DNA from 4 places in the Ancylobacter terrae genome. Region 1 is predicted to be linked to each of the others. Evidence: riboswitches for the same ligand, from Rfam matches in the RefSeq annotation. Region 1 holds a riboswitch; each other region holds the start of a gene.
The links. A riboswitch is a leader RNA that binds a small molecule or an ion and turns the genes downstream of it on or off. The one in region 1 is predicted to bind thiamine pyrophosphate.

Region 2: another riboswitch for thiamine pyrophosphate. It lies ahead of thiO (glycine oxidase ThiO); the one in region 1 lies ahead of thiD (bifunctional hydroxymethylpyrimidine kinase/phosphomethylpyrimidine kinase).
Region 3: another riboswitch for thiamine pyrophosphate. It lies ahead of thiC (phosphomethylpyrimidine synthase ThiC); the one in region 1 lies ahead of thiD (bifunctional hydroxymethylpyrimidine kinase/phosphomethylpyrimidine kinase).
Region 4: another riboswitch for thiamine pyrophosphate. It lies ahead of ACEUEL_RS13585 (ABC transporter substrate-binding protein); the one in region 1 lies ahead of thiD (bifunctional hydroxymethylpyrimidine kinase/phosphomethylpyrimidine kinase).

Annotation. Positions count from the first base shown of each region.
Region 1 is NZ_JBJGXH010000001.1:1,006,280-1,013,941, reverse strand. It holds gene dgcA (N-acetyl-D-Glu racemase DgcA) at 1-868, shown strand, start outside; gene thiD (bifunctional hydroxymethylpyrimidine kinase/phosphomethylpyrimidine kinase) at 1,081-1,932, opposite strand; TPP riboswitch at 1,993-2,110, opposite strand; gene ACEUEL_RS04860 (hypothetical protein) at 2,171-2,509, opposite strand; gene ACEUEL_RS04855 (Lrp/AsnC ligand binding domain-containing protein) at 2,664-2,900, shown strand; gene ACEUEL_RS04850 (DMT family transporter) at 2,905-3,828, opposite strand; gene ACEUEL_RS04845 (cytochrome b/b6 domain-containing protein) at 3,883-4,611, opposite strand; gene ACEUEL_RS04840 (c-type cytochrome) at 4,620-5,051, opposite strand; gene ACEUEL_RS04835 (universal stress protein) at 5,333-6,148, shown strand; gene ACEUEL_RS04830 (fumarylacetoacetate hydrolase family protein) at 6,155-7,003, opposite strand; gene ACEUEL_RS04825 (LysE family translocator) at 7,219-7,662, shown strand, end outside.
Region 2 is NZ_JBJGXH010000001.1:637,732-645,393, reverse strand. It holds gene ACEUEL_RS03020 (DUF2865 domain-containing protein) at 1-19, opposite strand, end outside; gene ACEUEL_RS03015 (NAD(P)H-dependent oxidoreductase) at 312-1,667, shown strand; gene ACEUEL_RS03010 (thiamine phosphate synthase) at 1,873-2,478, opposite strand; gene ACEUEL_RS03005 (thiazole synthase) at 2,490-3,296, opposite strand; gene thiS (sulfur carrier protein ThiS) at 3,547-3,744, opposite strand; gene thiO (glycine oxidase ThiO) at 3,722-4,768, opposite strand; TPP riboswitch at 4,803-4,926, opposite strand; gene ACEUEL_RS02990 (MHYT domain-containing protein) at 4,990-7,311, opposite strand; gene ACEUEL_RS02985 (DUF3008 family protein) at 7,458-7,655, opposite strand.
Region 3 is NZ_JBJGXH010000006.1:14,576-22,237, reverse strand. It holds gene ACEUEL_RS21815 (MmgE/PrpD family protein) at 1-114, shown strand, start outside; gene ACEUEL_RS21810 (ABC transporter substrate-binding protein) at 304-1,404, shown strand; gene ACEUEL_RS21805 (ABC transporter permease) at 1,445-3,136, shown strand; gene ACEUEL_RS21800 (ABC transporter ATP-binding protein) at 3,129-4,184, shown strand; TPP riboswitch at 4,301-4,431, shown strand; gene thiC (phosphomethylpyrimidine synthase ThiC) at 4,526-6,340, shown strand; gene scpB (SMC-Scp complex subunit ScpB) at 6,421-7,119, opposite strand; gene ACEUEL_RS21785 (DUF1403 family protein) at 7,123-7,662, opposite strand, start outside.
Region 4 is NZ_JBJGXH010000001.1:2,822,522-2,830,183, forward strand. It holds gene ACEUEL_RS13565 (hypothetical protein) at 1-1,879, shown strand, start outside; gene ACEUEL_RS13570 (exopolysaccharide biosynthesis protein) at 1,901-2,590, opposite strand; gene ACEUEL_RS13575 (universal stress protein) at 2,811-3,644, opposite strand; gene ACEUEL_RS13580 (ABC transporter permease) at 3,788-4,540, shown strand; TPP riboswitch at 4,583-4,701, shown strand; gene ACEUEL_RS13585 (ABC transporter substrate-binding protein) at 4,786-5,754, shown strand; gene clcA (H(+)/Cl(-) exchange transporter ClcA) at 5,997-7,388, shown strand; gene ACEUEL_RS13595 (ABC transporter ATP-binding protein/permease) at 7,405-7,662, opposite strand, start outside.

The sequences.
Region 1 (7,662 bases):
CGCCCATGTCGGGCGCGGCGAATGCGTGCCCTATGCCCGCTACGGCGAGAGCGTGGAGGGCGTCGCGGGGCTTGCCGAATCGCTCGCCGCCGACATCGCCGCCGGCCTCGACCGCGAAGGCCTCCAGCAGCGCCTGCCGGCGGGCGCGGCGCGCAACGCGCTCGACTGCGCGCTGTGGGACCTCGAGGCGAAGCGCCGCGGCGTGCGCGTGCACGACCTCGCCGGCATCCCCGCGCCGACGCCGGTCACCACCGCCTACACGATCAGCCTGGGCACGCCGGAGGCGATGGCGCAGGCGGCCGCGCAGGCCGGCCGCCCCCTGCTCAAGCTCAAGCTCGGCGCGGCGGGCGATGCCGAGCGGCTCCTCGCCATCCGTGCCGCCGTGCCCGACGCCGAACTGGTCGTCGACGCCAATGAGGGCTGGACCGCGGAGACCCTCGCCGCCAACCTCGCCGCCTGCGCCCATGCCGGGGTGAGGCTCGTCGAGCAGCCGCTGCCGGCGGCGGACGACGGCGCGCTCGCCCATATCGTGCGCCCGGTGCCGGTCTGCGCCGACGAGAGCGCCCATGACCGCGCCGGCCTACCCGCCCTCGTCGACCGCTACGACGCCATCAACGTCAAGCTCGACAAGACCGGCGGGCTCACCGAGGCGCTGGCGCTGGTCGCCGCCGCACGCGAGGCCGGGCTCGACGTCATGGTCGGCTGCATGGTCGCGACCTCGCTGTCGATGGCGCCGGCGCTGCTGCTGGCGCCGCAGGCGCGCTGGGTCGATCTCGACGGGCCGCTGCTGCTCGCCCGCGACCGCGATCCCGGCCTCGCCTATCAGGGCTCGACCGTGCTGCCGGGCGGGCCGGAGCTGTGGGGCTGAGCAGCCCCTCGAAAGTGCGCATCGAAAACAATGCTCCCGTCATCCTGAGGAGCCATTCCGTTCAGGAATGGCGTCTCGAAGGATGGTCCAGGAGGATCGGGAGCCCTCTGGAGCCTCCTTCGAGACGCGCCTGCGGCGCTCCTCAGGATGACGGACCGAGTTTCCAAGCAGTCTCTCGGAGCGTAATCCGGTCGGCATTCCGTGCTAGCTGATCAGCGCGCGCTCTGGCAGAAACGCGGTTCGGCGCTCCACAGCGCGTGGAAATGGTGCACCGGCCCGTGGCCGCGCCCGATGGTCAGCTGGTCCGAGGCACCGATGGCGCGGGTGAGATAGTCCTTCGCCGCCGCCACCGCCGCGCGCAGGGCCATGCCGCGCGCCAGCCCCGCGGCGATGGCGGAGGAGAGCGTGCAGCCGGTGCCGTGCGTGTTCCGCGTGGCGATGCGCGGCGCCGTGAGTTCGACGACCCCCTCGGCGTCGACCAGCACGTCGACACTGTCCGGCCCCTCGCCATGGCCGCCCTTGACCAGCACCGCGCGCGGGCCGAAGCCCATCAGCCGCTCGGCCTGCGCCCGCGCCTCGGCCGGCGTCTGCGCCACCGGTTCGTCGAGCAGCGCCGCCGCCTCCGGCAGGTTCGGCGTGATGAGCAGCGCGCGCGGCAGCAACGCCTCGCGCAGCGTCGCGATCGCCTCCGGCACCAGCAGCCGGTCGCCCGAGGCGGCGACCATCACCGGGTCGAGCACAATGGTCGACAGGCCGTGGCGGACAAGCCCGGCCGCGACCGTCTCGATCGCCTGTGGGCGCGAGAGCATGCCGATCTTCACCGCGCCGACGGCGAGATCGGAGAATACCGCGTCCATCTGCGCGGCGATGAAGTCCGCCGGCACGTCGTGGATGCCGCTGACGCCGAGCGTGTTCTGCGCGGTCAGCGCGGTGATGACGCTGGCGCCATAGACGCCGAGCGCCGAGAAGGTCTTGAGGTCGGCCTGTATGCCCGCCCCGCCGCCGGAATCGGACCCCGCGATGGTGACGGCAATCGGCGTCGGCGCGGCATTCGGCGTCGTCATCGGCTTCTCCCTCGCCGACGGACGGGCCGCGCCGTGCGGCCGGGGGCTGTCCCCGCATCGGCCGCCGCACGATTCGTTCCCTCCGCCGGCATGATCCGGATCAGGTTCGATGGGTTGGCCCGGCCCTCACGGACACGCCGCCTCTCAGCCCCTTTACGGGGCACCCCAACGTTTCGTCGCGCTCGCTGATAGGGGAAGGGGAAGGCGCTGACAAGCCGCGGGTTATCGCGTGAAAGCCCTACTTCGACAGAGCTTGCAGCACAGTTACGAAAAACGACGCCAAATCGACGCCATGCTCAATCAACCAAGCTTTGAGGCCGCTAGCTTCCGCCGCCTTATCAAGATGAGTTGGGTTAACATCCGCTTGAGATTTCGCTCTTTGCTGCTCGACTGATCTAAAGAACGCCTGCAAGAGATCCGGTGGAACATTGGAATGATCGGATGACTGAATGTGAACGAACTTACCTATTCTCTCAAAAACACTGTTGTCTATCCGGACATCTATTGGTGCCGCCGACTTGATGACAGTACCAACGTCTTTGAACGAACTACCCGTTATCTCGATTTTCGGCGGCATGCCACTCGTCTCCGGCGTGATGGAGGTAAAATATAACTTTAAATTGCAATTCGTCAATCACACACCTTCTATCCTCGCGCTGGATCCCGCCGCCTTGCGTAGTCACCCTCATTCTGGTCCTGTTGCGCTGTCAGCCAGCCTTGAAAGTCGCGCAATGGTTCCCTTCTTCGTCCAGATCAAATGCGAACTCGGCCGCTCCTACGAGGTCGCCAACGCCATCGCCGATGCCGAGATCGCCTCGGAAATCTACTCCACCGCCGGGGAATTCGACCTGCTGATCAAGTTCTACGTGCCCGAAGGCACCGATATCGGCCATTTCGTGAACCAGCAGGTGCAGATCGTGCCCGGCATCAAGGACACCCAGACGCTGATCACCTTCAAGGCGTTCTGAACGCTCACGCCACCGGCGGCGGGCCCGACGCTTCGGCTTCGCGGCGACGCTGCTCGTCCTCGTGGCGCTCGTGCCAGATCATGTAGAGGCCGGCGCCGATGACGATGGCCGCGCCGACCAGCACGATGAGCGAGGGCACCTCCGAGAACAGCGCGAAGCCCAGCACCAGCGACCAAAGCATCGCCGAATAGGTGAAGGGCGCGATCACCGAGGCGGGCGCGTAACGGTAGCTCTCCGTGAGCAGGATCTGGCCGACGCCGCCGAGAAAGCCGATGGTGAGCAGCAGCGCCGAGGCGCCCGGCCCCGGCACCACCCAGCCCCAGGCCGCCGTGCCCAGCGCCGCCACCGAGGCCAGCGCCTGGAAATAGAACACGATCGCCGCCGTGGTCTCGGTCGCGGTCAGATGGCGCACCTGCACGATGGCGCCCGCCGTGCAGATCGCCGCGCACAGGCCGTAGATCGCGCCCCAGGTCGAGGCGACATCCGCGCCGAAGCCGAGCGCCAGATGCGGCCACAGCATGATGACGACGCCGGCGAGGCCGAGCATCACCGCGATCCACCGATAGGGCCGCACCACCTCGCGCAGCAGCAGCGCCGCCATCACCACGGTGATCAGCGGCGTGGTGAAGCTGATCGCGGTGGCGTCGACCAAGGGGATGCGGGCGAGCGCGACGAAGTTGCAGGCCATGCCGATGACGCCGACCAGCCCGCGGATGATGTGGCCGACCGGATTGGCCGTGCGCACCGCCGCGCTGATCTCGCCGCGGAAGGCCAGCAGCGCGATCAGCGGGAACAGCGCGAAGAAGGAGCGCGCGAACATCACCTGCCCGGTCGGGACATCGACCGAGACGACCCGGACCAGGGCGGCCATGATGGTGAACAGGAACGTCGCGCACAGCTGCAGCGCGATCCCCTTGAGCGCGTTCATGGCGCGGCAAGGAGCATGATTGCACCCCCGCCCGCAAGGGCGATCAGCACCCCGTCAGGGAAACGGATCGCCGCCCGCCAGCGCGATACCGCCGAACACCACCCCGGCGGCGACGGCGAGGCAGGCCAGCGCCAGCAGGACCGGGCCGGGCCGTGCGGCGCCATGGTCGACATAGCCCCCGCCGCGCTTGCGGCCCGACAGCATGGCGAGGATGAGATTGTCCTTGCCGAATGCGGAATAGGCGAGATTGGCCGCCACATGCACCGCGATCAGCGCGAGCAGCACCCGGTAGATGTTGTGATGCAGCCAGCCGGCCCAGCGCACCACGGCGCCGGAGACGACGGTGGAGAGCGGCGCCTCGACGATGATGTCGTCGGTCAGGAACAGCCCGCTGGTCGCCTGCGCGCCGACGAGGACGAGCAGCGCCACCACCACCCAGCCGCCCGCCGGGTTGTGGCCGAGGAAGCGCGGCGCCCGCCCCGACGCCAGCCCGCGGACATAGGCGAGGATCGCACCCGGTCCGCGCAGGAAGCCGGCGAAGCGCGCGGTCGAACCGCCGACGAGGCCCCACAACAGGCGGAACACCACCACCACGAGGATGGCGAGCCCGTTCCACATGTGCCAGACGAGGCCGACATCGCCGTAATACTTGCTGAGGAAGGCGCAGCCGACCAGCACGACCAGCGCCCATTTGGCGAGCCGGGTCGGCAGGTCCCACGCCAGCACGGTGTCGGAGCGCCCGCCATCGGCGATGGCTCCGGGGGACAGCGTACGCTCCGACACCTCCACGCTCACTTCTTGAGGCGGAACGTGTCGTGGCAGGTGCCGCAATTGCGGATCACGCCGGGGAAATTGGCCTTGAAGCTGGCCTCGTCGGTGATCGCCGCGCGCGCCGCGGTGGCGTCCGCCTCGAGCTTGGCGAACAGCGCCTTGAACTCGTCGTTCTTCTGCCAGATCGCCGGCGCCGCGGCGGTATCGCCCTTGTCGGAACCGGCCGGGAACAGGCCCGGCAGCACCTTGGCGTTCTTGGCGTAGGTGTCGAGCGCCGCCTGCACCGTGGCGAGATCGAATTTCTCGCCCTTCAGCATGCCGCCGACCGGCTTGGTGGCCTCGCCGAACTGCTTCAGCAGCGCCTGCCGCTCCTTGATCGGATCACTCTGCGCCGCGACCGAGGTCGCGACCAACGCCACAGTGGCACACACCGCCAGAAAACGCCCACGCATCAACAATGCCCCTCATGATTCGTCGAGAATGCCGCCCGTGCGGCTTTCGCACCTTAGAGAGGCTCCGGACTGGCCGGCAATTCGCGCAACGTCACTCTCGCGGGCTCGTGATCGGCGCGGGTGCACGGAAGCGCTTGCATTTATGAAAGCGATCGATCGAACTTGACCGCGCAACGGCAGGTGTTTCCCCCAATTTCGTGCATCGTCGCAGTGACGTTAGGTTACGCCCGGGTCCCGGAGACAAGACAAAGCCACCCCCGACCCTACCCGAGGATTTCGCCATGGCCATCCGCACCATCCTGCTCCACGCTGCCCCCGACAGCGGCTTCCAGAGCCGGCTCGACTTCTCGATCGGCCTCGCCCGCCAGACCGGCGCCCGCATCCGCGCGATCTACACGCTCTATCCCGCCGGCGTGCCCGCCGTCGGCCGCGCGCTCTCGATCTACATCAACGAACTGCGCCGCGAGGCCAGCGCCAAGCAGGCCGAGATCGCCGGCATCTTCGACAAGGCGATGTCCGCCGCCGGCCTGCCCGGCACCTGGGAGGTGATCGACGGCGAGGTGGCGAGCGTGCTGCGCGACGCGGCCTTCGCCGCCGACCTCGTCGTGGTCAGCGAGACCGAGGACGGCTCGCAGGACGACTACCTCGCGGTGGAACTGCCGCAGCACCTGGCGCTGGGCTCGGACGGGCCGGTGATCATCGTCCCCACCGGCAAGCCCGTGCCGGCGAAGATCGGCCGCGTGCTGATCGCGTGGAAGCCCTCGCGCGAGGCCGGCCACGCGGTGCGCCTCGCCCTGCCGCTGCTCGCCCTCGCCGAGGCGGTCGAGGTGCTGACGATCGGCGACGCCGCCGGAGCGCGCTCGGGCGCCGCCCTGACGTCCCATCTGGCGGCGCACGGCGTCAAGGTCGAACACCTGCACCGGGAGGCTGCCGACGCCGAGGCCGCCGACCTGATCCGCGCCGAGTTCGACCGCTTCCGCGCCGATCTCCTCGTGCTCGGCGCCTACAGCCGCTCGCGCTTCGCCGAGCTGGTGCTGGGCGGGGTGACCCGCTCCTTCACCGAGCACCCGCCCGGCGTCGTGCTGCTGGCGCACTGAGGCGGCTCAGCCGGGGAACGGCACCACGGTCTGGCGCTGTTCCCCGAGCCCGGTGATGCCGAGCGTGACGACGTCGCCGGCCTTCAGGAAGACCTGCGGCTTCATGCCGAGGCCGACGCCCGGCGGGGTGCCGGTGATGATCACGTCGCCGACGTCCAGCACCATGAACTGGCTGATGTAGGACACCAGCGTCGCGACGGGGAAGATCATCGTCGTGGTCGAGCCGCGCTGGCGCTTCTCGCCATTGACGTCGCACCACAGGTCGAGCGCCTGCACGTCGGCGATCTCGTCCGGCGTGACCAGCCACGGCCCGAGCGGGCCGAACGTCTCGGCGCTCTTGCCCTTGATCCACTGCCCGCCGCGCTCGCCCTGGAAGGCGCGCTCGGACACGTCGTTGGCGAGGCAGTAGCCGGCGATATGGGACAGCGCATCCGCCTCGTCGACATAGCGGGCCTTCGTGCCGATGACGATGCCGAGCTCCACTTCCCAGTCGAGCTTGGTGGAGCCGCGCGGCACGATGACGTCGTCATTCGGCCCGACGATGCAGTTCGGCGCCTTGGAGAACAGCACCGGCTCGCTCGGAATCGGCATGCCCGCCTCGAGGGCGTGGTCGGCGTAGTTCAGCCCCACCGCCACGAAATGGCCCGGCCGCGCGACGCACGGCCCGATCCGGGTGCCGGCCGGAACCACCGGCAGGCTGGCGAGGTCGAGCGCAGCGAGCCGGGCAAGGCCGGCCGGCGAGAGCGCCTCGCCGCCGATGTCGGCGACGACGCCGGACAGGTCGCGGATCGCGCCGCTGGAATCGAGGATGCCGGGCTTCTCCTGCCCTGCGGTGCCATGTCGTACGAGTTTCATGCTTCAATCCTGCGCGATGGGGCCGACGGGCGGCGCGCCACCTTAGTCGATGCCGGCCGCGAACGGCACCCTGCCGCGACGCGGCTGCGGGCGATTTGCCTCCCGCTCCCCGGGTGCCGTCCGGGGCGGAGGCGGGACTCGCGGAGGTTGCCGGGAGGCGCCCATTTATGTCAGTATAGCTGACATAAAAATCGTACCCCTGAGGAAACGCCGCCGTGACCCCGCATGCCGTCTCGCTGTTCCTGTTCGCGGTGGCGGGCGCCTTCACGCCCGGCCCGAACAACCTGATCTCCGCCGCCTCCGGCGCCACCTTCGGCTTCGGCCGTACGCTGCCGCAGATCTTCGGCGTCGTGATCGGCTTTCCGGTCATGGTGCTGGCCGTCGGCATGGGGCTCGGCGGCCTGTTCGCCGCGGCGCCGCAGCTTCACCTGATTCTGAAGCTCAGCGGATCCGCCTATCTCCTTTACCTCGCGTGGAAAATCGCCCGCGCCGGCGAACTCGGCGCCGCCGCCGGCCTCGCCAGCCCGCTGACGCTCTGGCAGTCCGCGCTGTTCCAGTGGGTCAACCCCAAGGCCTGGACATTCGCCCTCAGCGTCGTGCCGGCCTTCACCACGCTCGGCGCCTCGGGCCTGGATCTTCTGGCGGAAGTGCTGGTGATC
Region 2 (7,662 bases), 370 kb from region 1:
GCGAACGCGTTCCCATCATCCCGGTCCCCTGATCCCCACCACTCTGGCACAGTCGCCGCCACACGAAACGCACGACTTCGCCACTTGGTTTCCACAATCTTGGCGATTTCCGCTGAACCCGGCCGCAATGCCAGGTTCATCACCCGTTCATCGCACCCGCCCCTTCCCGCAACGCGCACGCGCTTTTGCCGTTCCGCCCGCCGGTACCGCTTGCTAGCCTCGCCGCGCTGCCCCTGCGGGAGGCGGCGCGCCGGCCCCGCGCCGGCACGACGGGCGGCCGCGCCAACGGTCCGCCGCAACGGGAGGACGGCATGAACCTTCACCGCAAGCTGCTCGAGCGCGAGGCGGGCGGCAACCGGCTGCGCGTCGGCGTCATCGGCGCCGGCAAGTTCGGCACCATGTACCTGTCGCAGGCGCGCAGGACGCCGGGCATCCATCTGGTCGGCCTGGTCGACCTCTCCCCCGCGAGGGCGCGCGAGGCACTCGCCGCCACCGGCTGGCCGGCCGAGCGCTACGGCGCGCCGAGCCTCGCGGAAGCCGCCCGCACCGGCGCCACCTTCGTCGGTGACGACGCCGACGCGCTGATCGACAGCGCCCATGTCGACATCATCGTCGAGGTCACCGGCAATCCGCCGGCGGCGGTGCGGCACATGCTGCGCGCCTTCGCCGCCGGCAAGCATGTCGTCAACGTCACCGTCGAGGCCGATGCCTTCTGCGGGCCGCTGCTGGCGCGCCGGGCGGCGGAGGCGGGCGTCGTCTACAGCCTCGCCTATGGCGACCAGCCGGCGCTGATCTGCGACCTCGTCGACTGGGCCCGCACCGCCGGGCTCGACGTGGTCTGCGCCGGGCGCGGCCACAAATGGCTGCCGCACTTCGCCGATTCCACCCCCGACACGGTCTGGGAGCATTACGGCCTGAGCGCCGAACAGGCCCGCCTCGGCGGCCTCAACCCGCAGATGTTCAATTCCTTCCTCGACGGCTCCAAGCCGGCCATCGAGAGCGCGGCGGTGTGCAACGCCACCGGCCTCATCCCCCCGCCGCACGGCCTCGAATACCCGCCGAGCTCGCTGACGACGATCCCCCATGTCTGCCGCCCGCGCCGCGAGGGCGGCCAACTCCACGCCAAGGGGCAGGTCGAGGTGCTGTCCTCGCTGGAGCGCGACGGCCGCCCGATCGACGACAACATCCGCTGGGGCGTCTTCGTCGTGTTCGAGGGCGATACCGACTATGTCCGCCGCTGCTTCGGCGAATACGGCATGATCACCGACCCCTCCGGCCGCTACGGCGCGCTCTACAAGCGCTGGCACCTGATCGGGCTGGAGCTCGGCATCTCCGTCGCCGCGGTCGGCCTGCGCGGCGAGGCGACCGGCACGGCAACCGGCCATCGCGCCGACGCGATCGCCATGGCCAAGCGTGACCTCAAGCCCGGCGAGATGCTCGACGGCGAAGGCGGCTACACCGTCGTCGGCACGCTGATGCCGGCGCAGGCGAGCCTCGCCATGCGCGCCTTCCCGCTCGGCCTCGCCCACAAGGTGAAGCTGCTCCGGCCGGTGGCGAAGGGCATGGCGCTGAGCTGGGACGATGTCGAGGTGGACGAGGGCGCGGAGGCGGTGACGCTGCGCCGCGAGATGGAGTCGCTCTTCGCCGAGCCGGCCTCGGCGGGCTGAACCGCCGCCGGGTCGCGGGTACGGGCCGCGACCTGCTCACCGCCTGTCCGGCAACGCCTTTAGAGCACTGTCATCCCGGCGGAGCCGCAGGCTTCGAGCCGGGATCGCGTACCAGGATCCCGGCGCGATCCCGGATACGGCCTCCGGCCGTTGCGGGATGACGCGGGTGGAGGCGTTTCCCCAACGGGTCTTCGAGTAAAGCGCCTCACGCCCGCGACTGGGTGAGGTCCAGCCACTGCCGCGCGCGCAGCTCGGGGCGCGGGTTCAGCAGCACGTCGGTGACCACGGCGACGCTGTCCGCCCCCGCCTCGAAGGCACCCACCGCCCGCTCCACGGTGAAGCCGCCGATCGCCACCAGCGGGATGTCGCCGATCCGCTGCTTCCACGCGGTGATCCGCTCCAGCCCCTGCGGCCCGAACCGCATCTGCTTGAGGATGGTCGGGTAGATCGGCCCCAGCGCGATGTAATCGGGATCGGCCTTCAGCGCCGTATCGAGCTCGCCCTCGTCATGGGTGCTGATGCCGAGCTTGACCCCGGCGCGGCGGATGGCATCGAGATCGGCCTCGACGAGGTCTTCCTGGCCGAGATGGACGAAATCGCAGCCCTCCTCGATCGCCAGCCGCCAATAGTCGTTCACGACGAGCTGGGCGCCATAGCGCGCGCAGGCATCCTTCGCGGCACGGATCTCGGCGCGCAGCACGGCATCATCGAGGTCCTTGGCGCGCAGCTGCACCAGCTTCACGCCCTGCGGCAGCAGGCGGGGCAGCCACGAGGTGCGGTCGACGATCAGGTAGAACGGATCAAGCTTCATCGCGGCTTCGCTCATTCACCCAGCATGGCCCGGCCCATTACCGGCGTCGAGGGCGCCGCCATGTCGCGGCTCTCCATCGGATCGGCGAGGAACGCCTCGCGCCCAGCCTCGATGGCGCGGGCGAAGGCGCGGGCCATGCGGGCGGGCTCGCCCGCCTTGGCCACCGCCGTATTGAGCAGGATGGCGTCATAGCCCATCTCCATCGCCGCCGCGGCGTGCGAGGGCAGGCCGATGCCGGCATCCACCACCAGCGGAATGCCCGGGAAATGCGCCCGCATCGAGCGCAGGCCATAGGGGTTGTTCAGCCCCCGGCCGGAGCCGATCGGCGCCCCCCACGGCATCAGCACCTCGCAGCCGGCCGCCACCAGCTTCTCGGCCACGACGAGATCCTCGGTGGTGTAGGGAAACACCTGGAAACCGTCGCGGTTCAGGATGCGCGCCGCCTCGACCAGGCCGAACACGTCCGGCTGCAGCGTGTCGTCCTCGCCGATCACCTCCAGCTTGACCCAGGGCGTATCGAACAGCTCGCGCGCCATCTCGGCGGTGGTCACCGCCTCCTTCACGCTCTTGCAGCCCGCCGTGTTGGGCAGAACCTTGACGCCGAGGTCGCGGATGAGCTGCCAGAAGCTCTGCCCGGCCTTGGAGGCGCCCGACTCCCGCCGCAGCGAGACGGTGACGATCTCCGCGGCCGACGCGCGGATGGCGTCGGCAAGGATCGCCGGCGAGGGATATTGCGCCGTGCCCAGCAGCAGGCGCGAGCCGACGCTGGTGCCGTAGACCTCCAGCCGGTCGGGGGATGTGGTCGTCAACGCATCCATCTCAGCCTCCCTTGTTCCGAGCGCCGGTTCGCCGACATGGTCGCGAACGGCGGACGCCGGCTGCGTCCTTCGAGGCCCGGACGCTGTCCGGGCACCTCAGGATGACGCGGTTTGAGCTCTGCAAATTCGTCGTCATGCACCGTCCTCGTCATGCTGAGGTGCCGGCCATGGGCCGGCCTCGAAGCACGCATGGCCGCGCCGCATCGCCCGAGCGGCATCCTCCGGCGCGACGCGGCGTTCGCCACCCATCTCACCCGCCCTGCATCGGCGCGAGGATCTCGATGCGATCCCCCTCGCCGATCGGCGTCTGCGCCCGGCGCGGGGCGCGGACCATGGTTCCGTTCAATGCGGTAGCCACCACCGCGCCCTCGAAGCCGAGCTCGGCGAGGAGGTCGGCGAGAGTGGGCGCCCGCGTCTGCGCGTCCTCACCATTCACGACGATCTTCATCCATCACCTCCGGGAAATGCGCCCCGTCGAACGCCACGGCCGCCGCGCGGCGGGCGAGCGCCGGCGCCGCGAGGAAGCCGTGGCGGTAGAGCCCGTTCACATGGATGGTCCGGCCGCGCCGGCGGATGCGCGGCAGGTTGTCCGGGAAGGCCGGGCGCACATCGGCGCCGATCTCCACCACCTCCGCCTCGCCGAAGGCCGGGTGCAGCGCATAGGTCGCCGACAGGAGCTCCATCAGCGAGCGCCCGGTGACCCGGCCGCGCTCGTCATTCTCGATCGAGGTCGCCCCGATCATGAAATGCCCGTCGCCGCGCGGCACGATGTAGACCGGGATGCGCGGGTGCAGCATGCGCACCGGGCGGGAGAGCCGGATGTCGCGCGAATAGAGCACGAGCATCTCGCCCTTCACCCCGCGCAGGTCGGCCAGCGTGTCGCGCGCGGCGAGGCCGCGGCAGTCGACGATGACGTCGGCGTCATCGTCGTTCGCATCGGTCTGACCGCACTGATCGTCCACCTCACTGCACTGACCATCCACCGCCTCGGTGAGGTAGCGCAGGTCGACGCGATACTCGGAAACGAGCTTCTCGGTGAGCGCCGCCAGCGCCTTGCGGGGCTCGAGATGCGCCTCGGTGGGGAAGAACAACCCCTGCTCGAACCGCCCCTCGAGGTCCGGCTCCAGCGCCGCGAGGCGCGCGCCGTCGATCGCCTCGAAATGCGAGGTGCGGCGGGAAAAGCGTTTGAGATCAGGTAGATCGCGGGCCGGCGCCAGCACCAGGCTGCCATTCGTCGGCACATCCGGCACGCTGTCCCGCCAGTAGTCGAGCGATTCGAGACCCAGCTCGACGATGAGCGGCTCGGCGCTCTCGCGCTCGCACCAGGGCGCCAGCATGCCCCCGGCATACCAGGAGCAGCCCCGGCCGGAGCCGGAATTGCGTTCGATTACGGTGACGTGCGCCCCGCGGCGGGCAAAGGCGTGGGCGCAGGTGAGACCGGCGACGCCGGCGCCGATGATGCGCACGCGCATCGCGTTCGGCGTTGCGCCGGTTCGGTCAAGCTGTTGATCTGACATGCATTCCTCCCTCCGCCAGTCCGAGCTGGATCAGGTTCGAAGGGTCGCCATGCCGCGATCGCGTCGCGCCGATGGCCTCTCAGCCTCCTGTCGAGGCTCCCCCGGATGCCGTTGATATAGTGGCTCCCGGGCCCGCTGTCACCGCCGTGTCGACAACATATCGTCCGTGGTTCTGCTTATCCGCTCCCCAGCCGCGGCGGCAGGTTGACCACATTGGTCGCCCCGCGCCGGCGACGCTGGCACGCCGTCCTCACCGCCCGCTCCAAAGCGTCGCGGCCAAAGGGTTTTCCGAGCCGCATGAGATCGGGATCCGCCCCCTCCGGCAGTTCCGCATAGCCGGTCCCGAGCACCACGGCGAGATGCGGCCATCGCTGCCGGATCGCCGCGACGAGTTGCACCCCGGTCATCCCCGGCATCGCCTGGTCGGTCAGCACGACGTCGAAATCGCGTTTCGTTTCAAGCATATCGAGCGCCTGGCGGCCGGAGGACGCTTCGCTCACCGCGAAACCGATATCCTCCAGCATGGCAGCGGTGGCGCCGAGAACGAGCGGATCGTCGTCGACCACCAGCACCCCCAGCCGCCCCGGCTCGCCGACCTGAGACGCCATTTCCGGCTCGGTCGAGACCGCCGCGGCGGGCGGTGCGGCGGCGATCGGAAGCCAGATGTCGGCGGTGGTCCCCTCGCCGCGGCGACTGGCCAGCACCAGCCGCCCGCCGGACTGCGCGGCGAGGCCGTGCACCATGGCGAGGCCGAGCCCGGTCCCCTTTCCCACCCCCTTGGTGGTGAAGAACGGCTCCGTCGCCCGCGCCAGCGTCTCCTCGTCCATGCCGCTGCCGGTATCGCGCACACGCAGGCAGAAATAGTCGCCCGGCGGCAGGTCGCTGCCATCCTGCGGCACCGCGCCGGCCGGAACGACCTGCTCCTCGCGGGCCTCGATGATGATCGTGCCCCCCTCCGGCATGGCGTCGCGCGCGTTCACCGCGAGGTTGAGCAGGGCGAGTTCGAGCTGGTTCGCGTCGACATTCGCGCGGGGCAGGCCGAGCGGGAAGCGCGTCTCGATCCGAACCGTCGGACCGATCGATCGCCTCAGCAGATCGGCCATGCCGAGCACGAGATCCGGCACGTTGACCGGTTCGGGCTTCAGGTCCTGGCGGCGCGCGAAGGCCAGCATGCGCTGCGTCAGGGCAACGCCGCGCTGCGCCGCCTGGATGGTGTTGTCGAGCATGCGGAGCAGGCGCGAATCCTCGTTCGCCCGTTTGCGCGCGAGTTCCAGGTTACCCAGGATGACGGCCAGCAGATTGTTGAAATCATGGGCTATACCGCCCGTGAGCTGGCCCACGGCCTCGAGCTTCTGGCCCTGCCGCAGCGCCTCCTCGGCCCGCCGCCGGGCGGTGACGTCGATCAGGCCGCAATGCGACTTCACGACCCGGCCCGCCGCGTCCCGCTCCACCGTGGCGGACAGCATGCAGTCCAGCACCGCCCCCTCGCGGGTCACGAGGCGATATTCCGCATCGGTGAGTTCGCCGGTCTCCATCAGGGTCGGCCAATGGACCTCGTCCCGCATGCGCGCCGACTCGCGCGTCATGAAATCCGTCAGCGGGCGCCCGACCACCTCGTCCCGCCCATAGCCGAGCAGCGCAAGCCAGCTGTCGCTCACCTGTTCGATCCGGCCGCCCGCATCCAGAGAGTGCAGGGGAAGCGGCGTGCGCCGATAAAGATTGCGATAGCGCTCCTCGCTCGCGCGCAGGGCCGAGGCCTCGCGGGCGGCCAGCACCGCAAAGCGCCGGTCATACATGACCGCGACCGTCGCCACGAACAGGATGATGAACGTCATCGCGGCGACCGCGATCGCCAGTTCGGTCCGGTCGAACCGGGCGACCGGCTCGCTCAGTACCTCATGAGCGCCGGGCGCCGCCGTCAGCGTCAGCGCCGCCATGGCGGCGTAATGCGTGCCGGCAACCCCCAGCCCCAGCACGCCGCCCGCGAGTGCGCGGCGGTAACGCAGCCCCTCGCGGTTCACCAGCCACATCGCCGCCATGCCGGCCAGAACGGCAAGCATGACGGAGAACACCACGCCGCCCGGGTGATAGGACGTGACCGCGTCGATCTCGACCGCGCGCATGCCGATATAGTGCATGCCGGCCACGCCGAGGCCGAGCAAGGCGCCACAGGCCAGCCGAAGCCACGGGTTGGCGCGATAGCGATCGGCCAGTGCGAGAGCGGCGCCCGATACCGCAAGCGCCAGAAGCAGCGACAGCACGGTGGTGGCGGCATCGTAACTCATCGCCAACCCGACCTTGAAGGCCAGCATGGCGACGAAATGCATCGACCAGACGCCGCTGCCGAGCACGATGGCGGCGGCCAAGGTCCAGCCGAAACGGGCACGACCGCGCGCCCGCCTGACCCGGGCGCTGAGATCCAGCGCCGTATACGACGTGCAAACGGCGATCACGATGGAAAGCGCGACCAGCACCGGATCATGGTGGCCGTTGAGCATCAGGCAGCTCCGTCCCCGGATCGATCGGGGCTATCTGCCGATCGGCCGCATCTCAAGGATTTTGCATGGAATTTTGCCGAGCGGCAATGGCGGCCCTGACGAGGCAGCAGCGTAAGCGGTCCGTGCGACCGCCGTCAGGGCACGCATCACCCGCGTTTGCGGTCCGAGACATGCTGGGGCTTGCCCTTGCGCGAAGTCGACGCCAACGCCTCGAGCTGGCTCTCGCTCATGGACGCCGCCATTTCGCGCGAGGCGCCCTTGAGCTCGCTCCGCCGGGTCTCGCCCCGTTTGACGGAAAGCGCGGCTCCTGCTGCCTTCTGCTGGGCCTTGGACCGAGCCGGCATGTCTACC
Region 3 (7,662 bases), on a different contig from region 1:
TTGCCGGAAGTGCCCGCCGGCGGCCTCGCCGCGCTCAATGTCGAGGTGCCGGCCGCGCGCCGCGCGCCCGCGGACCCGCTGCGGCCCGGCCTGTTCGAGCGCGGCGCCGCCTGACATCCCGGCTCCGCCGGACGACGGGCGCCCTGCCCCAAGCCGCGCAGACGACGCGGCATCCCGAGAAAGAGCCGCGCAACCGACGCGGCGCTCAGGGCCGAAGCCGCGCGGATGACGCGGCGCGGCCGGTGAATTCAGGAGGAAACCATGCTCGTTCGCGCCAAGGGACTAGCTACAAACGGACTGCCCGTGAAGGGATGGATCGCGGCCGGCGCGCTGGCGCTGGCGGCGAGCACGCTGGCCGCACCGGCCGCCGCCCAGGTGCCCGCCTTCTATCCGGCCGACTATGCGAAGATCGTCGACGCCGCCAAGAAGGAAGGCCGGCTCATCATCTATTCGACCACCGACGCGGCGAGCGCGCAGCCGCTGCTGGCCGACTTCAAGGCGCTCTATCCCGAGATCACCGTCGACTATAACGACCTGAGCAGCGCCGAGCTCTACAACCGCATCATCAGCGAGAAGGCGGCCGGCCAGCCGAGCGCCGATTTCGCCTGGACCAGCGGCATGGACACCGGCGTGCGCCTCGCCGCCGACGGCTTCGCCGCCACCTACGCCTCGCCGGAAATCCCCAAGCTGCCGCAATGGGCGGTGTGGAAGAACGCCGCCTACGGCACCACCTTCGAGCCGCTGGTGTTCATGTACAACAAGCGGCTGATCCCCGAGGGTTCGGTGCCGCAGTCGCACGCCGAGCTGGTGAAGGTGGTCCAGGAGAAGCCGGACGTCTTCAAGGGCCGCGTCACCACCTACGACCCCTCGCGCACGCTCGGGCTGATGCTGAACGTGTATGACTCGGTCAACAATCCGAAGTTCTTCGACGATCTGCGCGCCCTCGGCGCCGCCGGCATGCGCATCGACGCCTCGTCCGGCTCGATGATGGAGAAGGTCGGCTCGGGCGAATATGTGCTCGCCTGGAACGTGATCGGCTCCTACGTGCCCCCGCGCATGGCCAAGAACCCGGCCATCGGCATGGTCTACCCGAAGGACTACACGCTGGTGCTCTCGCGCATCGCCTTCGTCTCGGAGACCGCGAAGAACCCGAACGCGGCGCGGCTGTTCCTCGACTACCTGCTGTCGCAGCGCGGCCAGGAGATCATCGCCGGCAAGGCCAACCTCTACTCGCTGCGCGACGACGTGAAGGGCGCCAACACCGCCTCTGCCGTGAAGGAGCAGATCGGCGCCAGCGTGATCCGCCCCATCCCGATCGGCCAGGACATGCTCGACCGGGTGATGGACACCGACAAGCGCGTCGCCTTCCTCAAGGAATTCCAGGAGGCCCTGCGTGCCAAGTGAGCGCGCCACGGGTGAGCGCGGCTCAGGTGGCTATACCGCGATGGGGAGCCTCCTGCTCCCCGTCGTCCGCCATCCGGTGCGGGTGCTCGGGGTGGTGCTGGTCGCCGTCTCGGTGCTCGCGCCGATCGGGCTCATCCTCTACCAGAGCGTTCTGAGCGGGCCGTTCTTCACCCCGGCCTCGAAGCTCAGCCTGTCGGCCTATGCCTATGTGCTGGGCGACCCCGAATTCTACTACGCGCTGCGCACCTCCCTCACCATTGCCATCGGCATGAGCGCGATCGCGCTGCCGCTCGGCGCCGCGCTCGCCTTCCTGATGACGCGCACCGACCTGCCCGGGCGGGCCTGGATCGAGCCGCTGCTGCTCTCCCCGGTGTTCCTGTCGCCGATCGTGCTGGCCTTCGGCTACGTGGTCTCGGTCGGCCCGGTCGGCTTCGTCTCGGTCTGGTTCCGGCAGCTGTTCGGCGTGGTGCCGTGGACCCTCTATTCGATCGAGAGCCTGATCCTGATTTCCGGGCTCACCCACGTCCCGCACGTCTATCTCTACACCTCCTCGGCGCTGCGCAGCCTCAACCCGGAGGTGGAGGAGGCCGCCCGCACCATGGGCGCCGGGGTGTGGCGGGTCGCGCTCACGGTGAGCCTGCCGCTGGTGGTGCCGGCGCTGGTGTTCAGCGGCGTGCTGGTGTTCCTGCTCGGCGTCGAGATGTTCGGCCTCGCGCTGATCCTCGGCGACCAGAGCGGCATCACCGTGCTGACCACCTATCTCTACAAGCTCACCAACCTGCTGGGCACGCCGAGCTACCACCTGATGGCGGTGATCGCGATCATCATCGTCGCCTTCACGCTGCCGCTGGTGTTCCTGCAGCGCTACCTGCTGCGCCATGGCGCGCTCTACGCCACCGTGCGCGGCAAGGGCATGTCGGGGCGGCCGCTGCCGCTCGGGCGCTGGCGCTGGGTCGCCGCCGGCCTCGTCGGGCTGTGGCTGTTCGCCACCGTGCTGCTGCCGCTGAGCGGCATCGTGCTGCGCTCCTTCGTGTCGACCTGGGGCGAGGGCATCAGCCTCAGTGAGGTGCTCACCCTGGCCAATTACCGGGAGCTGGCCGATTACCCGAACGTGGTGCGCGGCATCGTCAACACCGTGCTGCTGGCCTCGATCGGCGGCGCCGCGGCGGTGGCGGTCTATGCCGGCGTGGCGCTGATCGGCCATCGCTGGCCGAGCCGGCTCACCGGCGTGCTGGACTATCTGGTGATGGCGCCGCGCGCGCTGCCCGGCATCATCGCCGGTCTCGCCTTCCTCTGGCTGTTCCTGTTCGTGCCGTTCCTCACCCCGTTCCGCGCCACGCTGGTCAGCCTGTGGGTGGCCTATACGGTGGTGTGGCTGGCCTATGGCATGCGCCTCATCTCCTCGGCGCTCTACCAGGTTGGGCCGGAGCTGGAGGAGGCCGCCCGCGTCGCCGGCGCCGGGCAGGCGCGGGTCTACCGCGACGTGACGCTGCCGCTGGTGAAATACGGCCTGCTCGGCAGCTGGCTGCTGATCTTCATGACCTTCTGCCGCGAATACTCGACCGGCGTCTATTTGCTCGGCCCCAACACCGAGGTGATCGGCTCGCTGATCATCTCGCTGTTCGGCAGCGGCGGGCTGGATCTCATCTCGGCGCTGTCGGTCATCAATGTCCTGCTCATCAGCGTCGGCCTGCTCGTCGCGCTGCGTCTGGGAGTGCGCCTGCATGCATGAGCTCACCGTCGAGGCCATCGCCAAGGCGATCGGCGGCGTCGAGATCCTCAAGGGCGTGTCGCTGGCGCTCAAGGCCGGCGAGGTGGTGGCGCTGCTCGGCCAGTCCGGCAGCGGCAAGACCACCATACTGCGCTCGGTCGCGGGACTGGAGACGCCGGATTCGGGCCGTATCCTGCTCGGCGACACGGTCGTGTTCGACGGCGCCCGGCAGATCGCCCTGCCGCCGGAGAAGCGCGGCCTCGGCCTCGTGTTCCAGTCCTACGCGCTGTGGCCGAACAAGACCGTCGACGCGAATGTCGGCTACGGCCTGAAGCTGCGCAAGGCGGGCGAGGCGGAGACCAGGGCCAAGGTCGGCGAGGTGCTGGAACGGCTCGGCCTCTCCGCGCTCGGCGCGCGCTACCCGCACCAGCTCTCCGGCGGCCAGCAGCAGCGCGTCGCGCTCGCCCGCGCGCTGGTCTACCGCCCCTCGGTGCTGCTGCTCGACGAGCCGCTTTCCAACCTCGACGCCAAGCTGCGCGAGGAGGCCCGCGCCTGGATCCGCGAGCTGATCCTGCAGACCCGCATCAGCGCGCTCTACGTCACCCACGACCAGGTCGAGGCGATGGCGGTGGCCGACCGCATCATGCTGCTGCGCGGCGGCGAGGTGGAGCAGGAGGGCCGCCCGCAGGATGTCTACGAGCAGCCCAATTCGGCGCTGGTGGCCGATTTCATGGGCAGCAACAACCACCTCGCCGGCCGCCTCGTCGCGCGCGAGGCCGACACCGGCGTCATCGAGGTCGCCGGCCAGCGGCTGGAGGGCCGGGTGATGGCGGACCGCCGTCCCGGCGAGGCGGTGAAGGCCGTCATACGCATCGAGCGTGTCGCGCTCGGCACCGAGCCGGCGGCGAACACCCTGCCGCTCACCGTCGAGACGGCGCTCTATCTCGGCGAGCGCTGGGAATATGTGCTGGCCGGCGAGGGGGTCCGCGTCCGGGCCTGGGCCGCCGCCACACCCGCGCAGGAGCGCTATTGGGTGGGTTTCCCGAAAGACCGGCTCTGGCTGTTCTGAGCCGCCGCGGCCGAGGCGCGCCCCTCTCCGCTCCCACCTGCCCGCTCGCTCTCCCCTCGCCGGCGCCGGGGGCGGCGCGCCCGATTGACAGGCCGGCGGCACGGCGGCACCCTCGCCGCATTCACCAGGGGGGTCCCGGCAAGGGGCTGAGATACTGCTGGGTGCGGCCTTCGGGCCGTTGCGGCGCAGTGACCCGTTGAACCTGATCCAGTTCATACTGGCGTAGGGACGGTGCGGGTGCGTCGCGCGAGCGCGGCCGGATTCCCCATGGCGCGGGGAATCCTCCCAACATCTTCCTGTCAGAGCTGGGTCTCCATGCGTTTCGCGAGGAGCCTCGACCCATGACGACCGATACCTCCACCCCTGCCGTGAGCACCGGCCCGCTGCCGGCCTCGACCAAGGTGTTCCGACCCGGCAAGCTCTACCCCGACATCCGCGTGCCGATGCGCGAGATCGCCGTGCATCCGAGCGCCGGCGAGCCGCCGGTGACCGTCTACGATGCCTCAGGCCCCTACACGGATCCGGCCGCCCGCATCGCCATCGACGCGGGCCTGCCCCGCCTGCGCGCCGCATGGATCGCGGCGCGAGGCGACGTCGCGGCCGGGCCGGGGCGCGCGGTGAAGCCGGAGGATAACGGCTTCGTCTCGGCCGAACGGGCGACCCCGCCCTTCCCGATACGCCACCGGCCGCTTCGGGCGACCGGCGGACGGGCGGTGACGCAGCTCGCCTATGCCCGCGCCGGCATCATCACGCCGGAGATGGAATTCGTCGCCATCCGCGAAAATCTCGGCCGCGAGACGCGGCGCGCCGGCGCCGGCCGCGACGGCGAGGACTTCGGCGCGGCGATACCCGATATCGTCACGCCGGACTTCGTGCGCGAGGAGGTGGCGCGCGGGCGGGCGATCATTCCCGCCAACATCAACCACCCGGAAGCCGAGCCGATGGCGATCGGGCGCAACTTTCTCGTCAAGATCAACGCCAATATCGGCAATTCCGCCGTCACCTCCTCCATGGCCGAGGAGGTGGAGAAGATGGTGTGGGCGATCCGCTGGGGCGCCGACACGGTGATGGACCTCTCGACCGGGCGCAACATCCACACCATCCGCGACTGGATCCTGCGCAATGCGCCGGTGCCGATCGGCACCGTGCCGCTCTATCAGGCGCTGGAGAAGGTGGGCGGCATCGCCGAGGAGCTCAGCTGGGAGGTGTTCCGCGACACGCTGGTCGAGCAGGCCGAGCAGGGCGTCGACTATTTCACCATCCATGCCGGCGTGCGGCTCGCCCATATCCCGCTCACCGTCGAGCGGGTGACCGGCATCGTCTCGCGCGGCGGCTCGATCATGGCGAAGTGGTGCCTCGCCCATCACCGCGAAAGCTTCCTCTACACGCATTTCGAGGAGATCTGCGACATTTGCCGCGCCTATGACGTCTCGTTCTCGCTGGGCGACGGGCTGCGGCCCGGCTCGATCGCCGATGCCAATGACGCCGCCCAGTTCGCCGAGCTGGAGACATTGGGCGAACTGACGAAGATCGCCTGGGCGAAAGACTGCCAGGTGATGATCGAAGGGCCCGGCCATGTGCCGATGCACAAGATCAAGGCCAATATGGACAAGCAGCTGGCCGTCTGCGGCGAGGCGCCGTTCTACACGCTGGGTCCGCTCACCACCGACATCGCGCCGGGCTACGACCACATCACCTCCGGCATCGGCGCGGCGATGATCGGCTGGTTCGGCACGGCGATGCTCTGCTACGTCACCCCGAAGGAGCATCTCGGCCTGCCCGACCGCGACGACGTCAAGACCGGCGTGATCACCTACCGGATCGCCGCCCACGCCGCCGATCTCGCCAAGGGCCACCCCGCCGCCCGGATCCGCGACGACGCGCTCTCGCGCGCGCGGTTCGAATTCCGCTGGGAGGACCAGTTCAACCTGTCGCTCGACCCGGAAACCGCGCGCGCCTTCCACGACGAGACGCTGCCGAAGGAGGCGCACAAGGTCGCGCATTTCTGCTCGATGTGCGGGCCGAAATTCTGCTCGATGCGCATCTCGCACGACATCCGCGCCGAGGCGCAGAAGGAGGGGATGGCGGCGATGGCGGCCAAGTTCCGCGAGCACAGCCAGCTCTATCTGACGCCGGCGCCCGGGCCGGACGCCTGACGGCCGATCGTTTCGGGGCATCCCGGAACGGCGCGACGGGGTCGCGGGCCGGCACATGGCCCGCGGCCCCATCCCGGCGCTCAGCCGTCCTCGTCGCCCTCGTCGAGCCCGTCGCGATCGGCCTCGTCATCCCCCTCTCCGACCGGGAGCCCCGGCGGGATATCGCCCGCCAGCAGCCGGTCCGTGCCGAGCAGGCCGGCATCCTCCAGCGCCTCGAGGTCCGGCAGGTCGCGCAGCGTGTCGAGCCCGTAATGGGTGAGGAACGCCTTCGTCGTCACATAGGTGTGCGGGGCGCCCGGCTGCGGCGCGCGCGGGCCGGCGGCGATGAAGCCGAGCCGGCGCAGATGGCCGACGGTGTCGCGGCTGACCTCCCGGCCGAAGAACCGCCCCAGTTCGCCCCGGGTGATCGGCTGCAGGCAGGCGATGCCCATCAGGACCAGCGCATCGGCGTTCGACAGCGGCCGCGGATCCCGCCCGCCCTGCCCGGTCGCGACCCGGATCGCCTCGGCGAAGCCCTTGCGGGTGCGGTGCTGCCAGCCGCCGGCGACCGCCACCAGCTCATAGGGCCGGCCCTTCAGCTCGGCGCGGATGTCGTCGATCAGCAGGTCGAGATTGCAGGCAGGGCCGACCACCCGCGCCAGCACCTCGCGGGAAACAGGTTCGGCCGCGGCGAAGATCACCGCCTCCACCCGGCCCATCCATTCGCGCCAGCGCAGCGCGGGCGGCAGGGCGGCGAGATCGGCATCGAAGCTCAACGGGGGGGTCGGGCGCCGGGCCATGTCTCACAGCCCGTAGAGCCGGAACGCTGAGCGGCCGGTGAGTTCGCGCACCGCGCCGAGCGTCTCCAGCCGCTCGAACAGGCGCCGCGCGCCCCAGCGCGAGAGCGTTGCCGTCGTCCGCGTGCCCGGCACCGCGTCGTCGTCGAGCAGAAGGGCGATCGCGTCCCCGGCCCCCTTGGCGCGCAGCTTCGGCGCGACCTGCTGCAGCCGGGCGGCGCGGGGGGCGATCTCGGCGGCGCAGCGCAGGGCGCCCGCCGCGGCACGGGCGAGGGCGACGCAGATGGCGGCGTCGAAAGCCGCCTCGCCGGGCCGGACCCGCCCTCCCCCGCCCGGGCGCCGGAAGGCCGCGCCGTGCAGCTCGGCCATCAGCAGCGGCACCGGCAGCGGCCAGCGCAGGGCGCGGGCGAGGACGTGATCGGCCAGCCACCAGCCGAGCAGCCCCGCGCCGGGATCCGCCGCCTCGACCAGGCGCACCACGGCGGCCGCCGCCAGCGGGGCCGGCCGGCGCACGGCGAGCTCACGCGCGACACCGTCCGGCAGGTC
Region 4 (7,662 bases), 1.8 Mb from region 1:
TGTCGGCGTGGCGCTGATCGGGCTGGTCTATCTGGCGATCACGCCGGTGGTGAGCTGGTTCGACATTTTCGCCGGCGCCTCGCTCGGCGCCGCCGCGATGTGGGCGCTGAACGACTGGGAACTCGCCCAGAGCCGCCGGCAGGAGGCGCGCACCGACGCCCGTCACGCCCGGAGCGAGGCCGAGGCGAGGGATGCCGAGCCCGCCCGACCGCGCTCCCGCTCGCGCGACCGGGAGCGCGAGGAGGTGAACGACCCCGCCCTGCCGGACATGCCGGTGGCCGCGAGCCCGGCGCTCGCGGTCGGCGACGGGCGCCCGCGCCGCGCGCCGGCCCGGGATACCGAGGCAACCGACGAGGCGAGCCGGCGGCGGGCGGCGGCCGTGCAGGCCGCCCGGGCGCGGGCCGCTGCCGAGCGCGAGCGGGCCGAACGGGAGGCCCGCGAGGTGGCGGCACGCGAGGCGCGCGAAGCTGCGGCACGCGAAGAAGCTGCCGCACGCGAGGCGGAGGAACAGGCGCTTGCCGCGCATCGCCTACGCGAGGCGCAGCGTCTCGCCGCGGAACGGCAGGCGGCGCAGCGCCGGGCCGCGGAGACGCTGGCGGCGGAGAAGCGCGCGGAGGAACGACGGGCCGTCGCGCTCGCCGAGGAGGAAACCCGGCGCCAGCGCGAGGCCGAGGCGGCGGCGCTGGCGGCCGAGGAAACGGCCCGGCGGCAGCTCGACGCCGCCCGGCAGGCGCGCCAGCAGATCGAAGCCGCCCGTCTCGCCCGCGAGCAGGCGGAGGCCGAACAGGCCGCGCTCGCCATTGCCGCGGCGGAGCAGCGCGAGCGCGAACGTGCCGCGGCGGAGGAAGCGCGGCGGCGCGCCGAGGCCGAGCAGGCGGCGCTGGCCCGCGCGCTGGCCGAGCAGGCCGCCCGCGAGCGCGCAATCGCCGAGCGCGAGGCCCGCGAGCGCCGGGCCGCCGAGCAGGCGGCGCGCGACCGCGCCATCATCGAGGAGGCCATGCGCATCCGCGCGGCCGTCCAGCAGGCCGAGCGTGAACGCGCCGAGCGCGAGCGGGTGCTGGCCGCCGCCCTCGCCGCGAGCGCGACCGCGGCCCTCACCGCCGATGCCGCGCCGGCGATCGATCGCGCCGATGCCGCCGAGCCCGAGGCGGAGAGCGCGTCGGCGCAGGCGGCCCTGTCCGCCGATCCCGATCACGCCGCCTTCATCGCGGCCGTGCGCAGCGCGATGGGGCTCGGCGCGCAGGGCGCCGCCGCGCCGACCGGCCGGCGCACGCCGGCCGCAGCTTCCGGGCGCGACGCCGCGGCCGGCCCGACGCCGCACCTCGGCGTCGAGGCCCGTTCCACCGACCGGACCGTCGAGGGCGAGCTGCCGCGCCCGCGCGCCCTCCCCCCCGCCGCGCTGGCGGGAATACCGGGTGACGCCGCGCCCGCCACCCCGTCGGAGACGCGGCGCGGGGCCAGAGAGGCCCGCCGCCGCGCGGCGCTGGAGCGGTTCGAGGAGGGTCGTTCCGCCGGCCGCGCGACCCCGCCGGTGGTGGCGTCCGAACCGCCCGCGGCGCCACCGGTGCCCCGTCCGCTCAGCGCGGCCGAACGGGCGGCGCTGGAGGCGGAGGCGGCCGAGCGCCGGGCGCAGGAGCGCGCCGAACATGCCCAGGCGACGCGCGAGCGTCTCGCTGCCGAGCGTGCCCTGCGCAAGCGGGCCGCCGCCGAGCGCCAGCGCGCCGAGGCCGCGCCGGCGGCGCTTGCCCCCGCTCCGCGCGCCCGCAGCGAGGCGGCGGTGCGCCCGGCGGTGGCGGCGCGCGGCGCGGTGCCGGCTCCGGCACAGGATGCGGTCATGCCGCCGGATGCCGCGGCGCGGCCCGGCCGGCCGTTCCACTGAGGTGCGGCGGGTCCGCGGCAATCAGCCGAAGGCGTTGAGGATGATGAACATCGCGGTCTTGAACAGGGCGTAGAGCACGCCCGAGACCACCACCAGCGAGAGCGCGGTCGCCACCAGGCCGCCGAGGATCCAGAGCCCGTCCCGCTCCAATATGCCCAGCGCCATCATGCAGATGGCCAGCGCCGGCAGCATGTTGCCGAGCGGGATCGGCAAGGTCAGCACCACCGCGAGCACGAAGCAGACGATGCCGACGGCATATTCGGCCGGCGGCCGGGTGAACACGCCGAGGCGCGGCGCGAGCAGGCGTTCGGCCCGCACCAGCCACGGCACCGCCCGCTCGATCACCGCGGCGAAATCCTTGCGCGCCATGGAGCGCTCGGCGATCAGCTTCGGCAGCCAGGGGCGCATGCCGAGCGCGAGCTGGGCGGTGAGGAAGACCAGCGGCGCCCCCAGCACCGCCGAGGTGCCGGGCGGCGTCGGCAGCACGTTCGGCAGGGCGAAGATGAACATCAGCGCGCCAAAGGCACGATCCTGCAGCAGGGCGAGGAGATCGGCGACGGCGATGCGCTCGCGGCTGTCGTCGCGCGCGAGCAGCAGGAGGATGTCGGAAAGCCGGGCCGCCGGGGGCTCGTGCGCCTGCCCGCCCGCGGCGGAATGGGAAGTGAGCAGCGTCTCGTCTCCATCGCCGGGGCGGCCATCCGCCTGACCCAAGGACAGGCGCAGATATAGTCAGCCCGGCGCGGCCGCGCCAGCCGCGCTATGTCGCGCCGGCGCGTCGCGACCCCGCCACGTCCGGCGGGGCGGGATGATCGGCATGGCCCGGAGCGGCGAAGACCTGACACGGAGAACACCACACGCGGAGACGACGGCCCCGCGCGGGGCGGAGCCCGCCTCCGCGTCGCAGCACCCGGCCGCCGGGGCCGGGAGCGGGTCAGTGCGCCATCAACAGCGGCACCGGCATGCGCTCCAGCATGTCGCGGGTCACGCCGCCGAGCACGAATTCGCGCAGCCGCGAATGGCCGTAGCCGCCCATCACCATGAGGTCGATGTTGCGCGCGGCGATCTCCTTGACGAACACGTCGACGATGCCTTCGTCGCCGCCCGGCACCAGCCGGCGCAGTTCCACCTGCTTGCCGTGGCGGGCGAGATGGCGGGCGAGGTCGGCCCCGGGCACCTCGTCGCTCTTCACCTTGCCGGCCTCGACCACCGCCGCCTCGACCAGGCTGGCATGTTCCAGCAGCGGGCAGGCCTCGGCCACCGCGCGGGCGGCGGCGCGCCCGCCGTCCCAGGCGATCAGGATACGCTCGGCGGAGAAGGGCTTGGCCTGCTTCAGCGGCACCAGCAGCACCGGCCGGCCGGAATCGAACAGCACCGCCTCGGCGACCACCTCCTCCGAGCCCATCCGCTCGGGGTCCGGCTGGCCGACCACGATGAGGTCGTAGAGCCGCGCCATCAGCCCGATCTGCTCGGCGGCACCGCCCAGCGTGCCGTCGATGGTGCGCACCTCGCCGGAGATGCCGACCGCGCGCAGCGATTCCTCGAAGCGCGCCACCGACTGGGCGGCGAGGCGCCGGCTCTCGGCGCGCTGGGTCTCGATGAAGTCGGTCGAGAACGCCTCGGTATAGACATGGGGGATGTCGATCTCGTAGCTGACCGCCACGCCGGTCAGATGCGCCCCGAGCCGCGAGGCCACCGAGACGGCGTAATCGGCGGCCACATCCGGGCCGTCACCCACTTTGAGATGTACGAGAATGTCCTTGATCATCGCGTTTCCTCCGCATGGCTCCCTTGGGGAACCTTTTATAAGCCGAACGTGACCGCCGCCTTGACCGGGGTCAAGCTTGCCGTCCGTCGATATATATTGTCCACCAGAGAGGTGCCGTCGATCCGGACGGCTTCGGATGCGCGATGATTTCCTTCGGCCGTTCGCTGCTGCTCGCCCTGCTGCCGCTGGCCGCGTGGGAACTCGCCGTGCGCGCCCTCGCCGTGCCCGCCTATATCCTGCCGGGACCGGTCCGGATCGCCGGCGCGCTCATCGCCAACAGGCAGGTGCTGGCGCAGAACGCGCTGATCACGCTGGGCGAGATGCTGGCGGGCCTCGCCTGCGGCGTCGTGCTGGGGGTCGCCTGCGCCCTCGCCATGGCCTATTCGCCCGCCGCGCGGCGGATGCTGCGGCCGACGCTGCTGGTGGCGCAGGCGCTGCCCGTCTTCGCGGTGGCGCCGCTGCTGGTGATCTGGTTCGGCTTCGGCCTCGCCTCCAAGGTGGTGATGGCGAGCCTGATCATCTTCTTCCCCGTCGCCTCGGCCTTCCATGACGGGCTCGCCCGGGCCGACCAGGGGCTCGTCGACCTCGCCCGGCTCTACGGCGCCAGCGAAAGCGGGCTGTTGCGCTTCATCCGCATTCCCGCCGCCCTGCCCGGCCTTGCGACCGGGCTGCGCGTCGCCGCCGCGGTGGCGCCGATCGGGGCGATCGTCGGGGAATGGGTCGGCTCGGCGGGCGGGCTCGGCTTCCTCATGCTGCAGGCCAACGCCCGGATGCAGACCGACATGGTGTTCGCCGCGCTCACCATCCTCGTCGCCGTGGCGCTGATCCTCTACGCGCTGGTCGACCGGCTGATGGCGCGCCTGGTGCCGTGGGCGCCGGAGACGGTCGGGCGGTAGGCCCGCGCCGGTTGCCGTGGCATGCCAGCGGTGCTAGCCTCCCCGATGTCCGAGGGGTGTCCCGCGAACCGTTCAGGGTTCAAGGGGCTGAGATGGCAGCCGCCAGACCCTTTGAACCTGATCCGGGTCATGCCGGCGAAGGGACGGAGCGAAGGCGGGGCCGATGGATCGAGGTATCCGGGCCGCCGCCGGATGATCCCCCAGAAGCTCATGCGCCGGATCTCCACAGTGTCGGGAGATCCATGATGACGAACACCCTGCTGAAGACCCTCGCCGGTGCCGGCCTCGCGCTGGCGCTGGCCCTCACGCCGGCCGCCGCTGCCGACAAGCTCACCGTGCTGCTCGACTGGTACGTGAACCCCGACCATGCGCCGCTGATCGTGGCCAAGGAGAAGGGCTTCTTCGACGCCGTCGGCCTCGACGTAACGCTGGTGCCGCCCTCCGATCCCGCCGCGCCGCCGCGCCTCGTCGCCGCCGGGCAGGCGGAGGTGGCGGTGAGCTACCAGCCGAGCCTCTATCTCAGCGTCAAGGAGGGCCTGCCGCTGGTGCGCTTCGGCACGCTGGTCTCGACGCCGCTCACCGCGCTGGTGGCGCTGAAGGACGGGCCGGTGAAGACGCTCACGGACCTGAAGGGCAAGACGATCGGCTTCTCGGTGGCCGGCTTCGAGGACGCGCTGCTCGGCACCATGCTGAAGAGCGCCGGGCTGACGCCGTCCGACGTCACCCTGGTCAACGTCAATTTCGCCCTCACCCCGGCGCTCGCCGCCGGCAAGGTCGATGCGGTCATCGGCGCCTATCGCAATTTCGAACTCACCCAGCTCAAGCTCGAGGGCAAGGAGGGCACCGCCTTCTTCCCCGAGGAGCACGGCGTGCCAGCCTTCGACGAGCTGATCTACATCACCCGCAAGGACCTCGTGGCCGATCCGCGGCTGCCGCGCTTCCTCGCGGCGGTCGAGAGCGCGACGCTCTACGTGCTCAACCACCCGCAGGAGGCGTGGGGCGTGTTCGTGAAGGCCAATCCCTCGCTCGACGACGAGCTGAACCGCACCGCCTGGACCGACACGCTGCGCCGCTTCGCCCACGCCCCGGCGGCGCTCGACGCCGGCCGCTACGAGCGCTTCGGCGCATTCATGAAGGAGCACGGGCTGATCGAGACGACCCTGCCGGTCTCGGCCTACGCGCCGGTGCTGCCCGCCGCCGTGCCGCAGCCCTGAGACAGGCCGGGACCGGCCGGGATGACGGGGCGAGCGGTCCCGGATCGAGGCCGGCGGCCTCGTCCGGGATGACGGACGCCTGAAGGTCCCCCAACGTCATCGCGGGCGGCGGAAACCTCCCTCCCCGTCGTCCCGCCGGCAGCCGCCACACCGCCGTCATCCGCCGCAGCGCAGCAATCACGACTTCCGGGCCCGGCGCCGCGATGCTACCCAAGCGGCGGGGGACGCTTGGGGAGGGACGCATGGGGAACGGGGTCTATCACGCCGCCGCGGTGGTGCTCGGCGCGCTGGTCGGGCTCGCCGGCGTCGCCTTCCATCTCGGCGTGGTCTGGCTGAGCGGGTTCTGGCCGGCGCAGCTCACCGGCCCGCTCGGCCTGACCGGAATGCCCCTCTACGCGGCTTCCGCGCTGATCGGGGCGAGCATGGCCGTCGCCTCGCTCTGGCTGGTGCGCCGCTTCGCGCCGGAGGCGGGCGGCTCGGGCGTGCCGGAGATCGAGGGCGCCATGGAGGGGCTGCGCGTGGTGCGCTGGCGCCTCGTGCTGCCGGTGAAGTTCGTCAGCGGCCTGCTGTCGCTGGGCTCGGGCATGGTGCTGGGGCGCGAGGGGCCGACCATCCATATCGGCGCCTCGATCGCCAAGGCGGTGTCGGACGTCATGCGCTGGGACGGCGAGGACATGCGCGGCCTGCTCGCGGCCGGCGGGGCGGCCGGCCTCGCCGCCGCCTTCAACGCGCCGCTCGCCGCGGTGCTGTTCGTGATCGAGGAGACGCGGCGGCAGTTCCCCTACAGCGCGCGCACCTATGTCGCGGTGGTGCTGGCCTCGCTGGTGAGCGCCATCGTCACGCAGCAGCTGACCGGCAACGTGCCCTACATGCTGCTCGACGTGGACGCGCTGCCGCTCGCCATGCTGCCGGCCTTCGTCGTGCTCGGCGCCCTCCTCGGCGCGGTGGGCACGCTGTTCAACCGCACGCTGATCTGGTCGCTCGACCATGTGCGCCGCCTCGGCATGGCCACCTCCTTCTACATCTTCCCGGCGCTGGTCGGCCTGATCGTGGGCGTGCTGATCTTCGTGCGGCCGGAGGCGACGCAGGGCGGCGAGGTGCTGGCGGTGCAGCTCACCAAGGCGAGCCCGGCGCTCGGCGCGCTGGCGCTGATCGTGCTGCTGCGCTTCGTGATGACCATGGCGAGCTATTCGACCGGCGTCGCCGGCGGCATCTTCGCCCCGATCCTGGCGCTCGCCGCCACCATCGGCCTCACCTTCGGCTCGACGCTGGATCTCGTCACCACCCTGCCCGAGAACACCCATTCCGCCCTCGCCATCGCGGCGATGGGCGGGCTGTTCGCCTCGACCATCGGCGCGCCGCTGGTCGGCATGGTGCTGGTGATGGAGCTCACCGGCGCCTACGGCATCCTCGTTCCCGTCATGACCGCGACCATCGTCTCCAACATGGTGGCCCAGCGCCTCGGCGGGCGGCCGATCTACGAATTGCTGCTGGAGCGCACGCTGGCGCTGGAAGCGCAGGCGCAGACGGAACCCGGGCGGGCGGAATCGGGCCAGCCCGCCCCGCGCCGCCGCTTCTGGCAGCGCCGCGGCCACCGCGACATGACCGGCCTCGCCGCGCCCGACGAGAAGTGAGCCCCCGGGCGGGGGCTCAGGCGGCGGCCGCCGCGCCCTCGACGATGCGGAACGGCCCCGCCGACGGCCGTTCCAGCGCGAGGTGGCGCCCGTGCAGGTCGAACAGCGTCGAGCGATGGCCGATCGAGAAGATCGCCGCGCCCGGCAGATGCGCGCGCAGCGTCCGGTAGAGCGCGGCCTCGCCCGGCTCGTCGAGCGCGGAGGTCGCCTCGTCGAGCAGCAGCACGTCGGGTTTCAACAGCAGCGCGCGGGCGACCGCGAGGCGCTGCTGTTC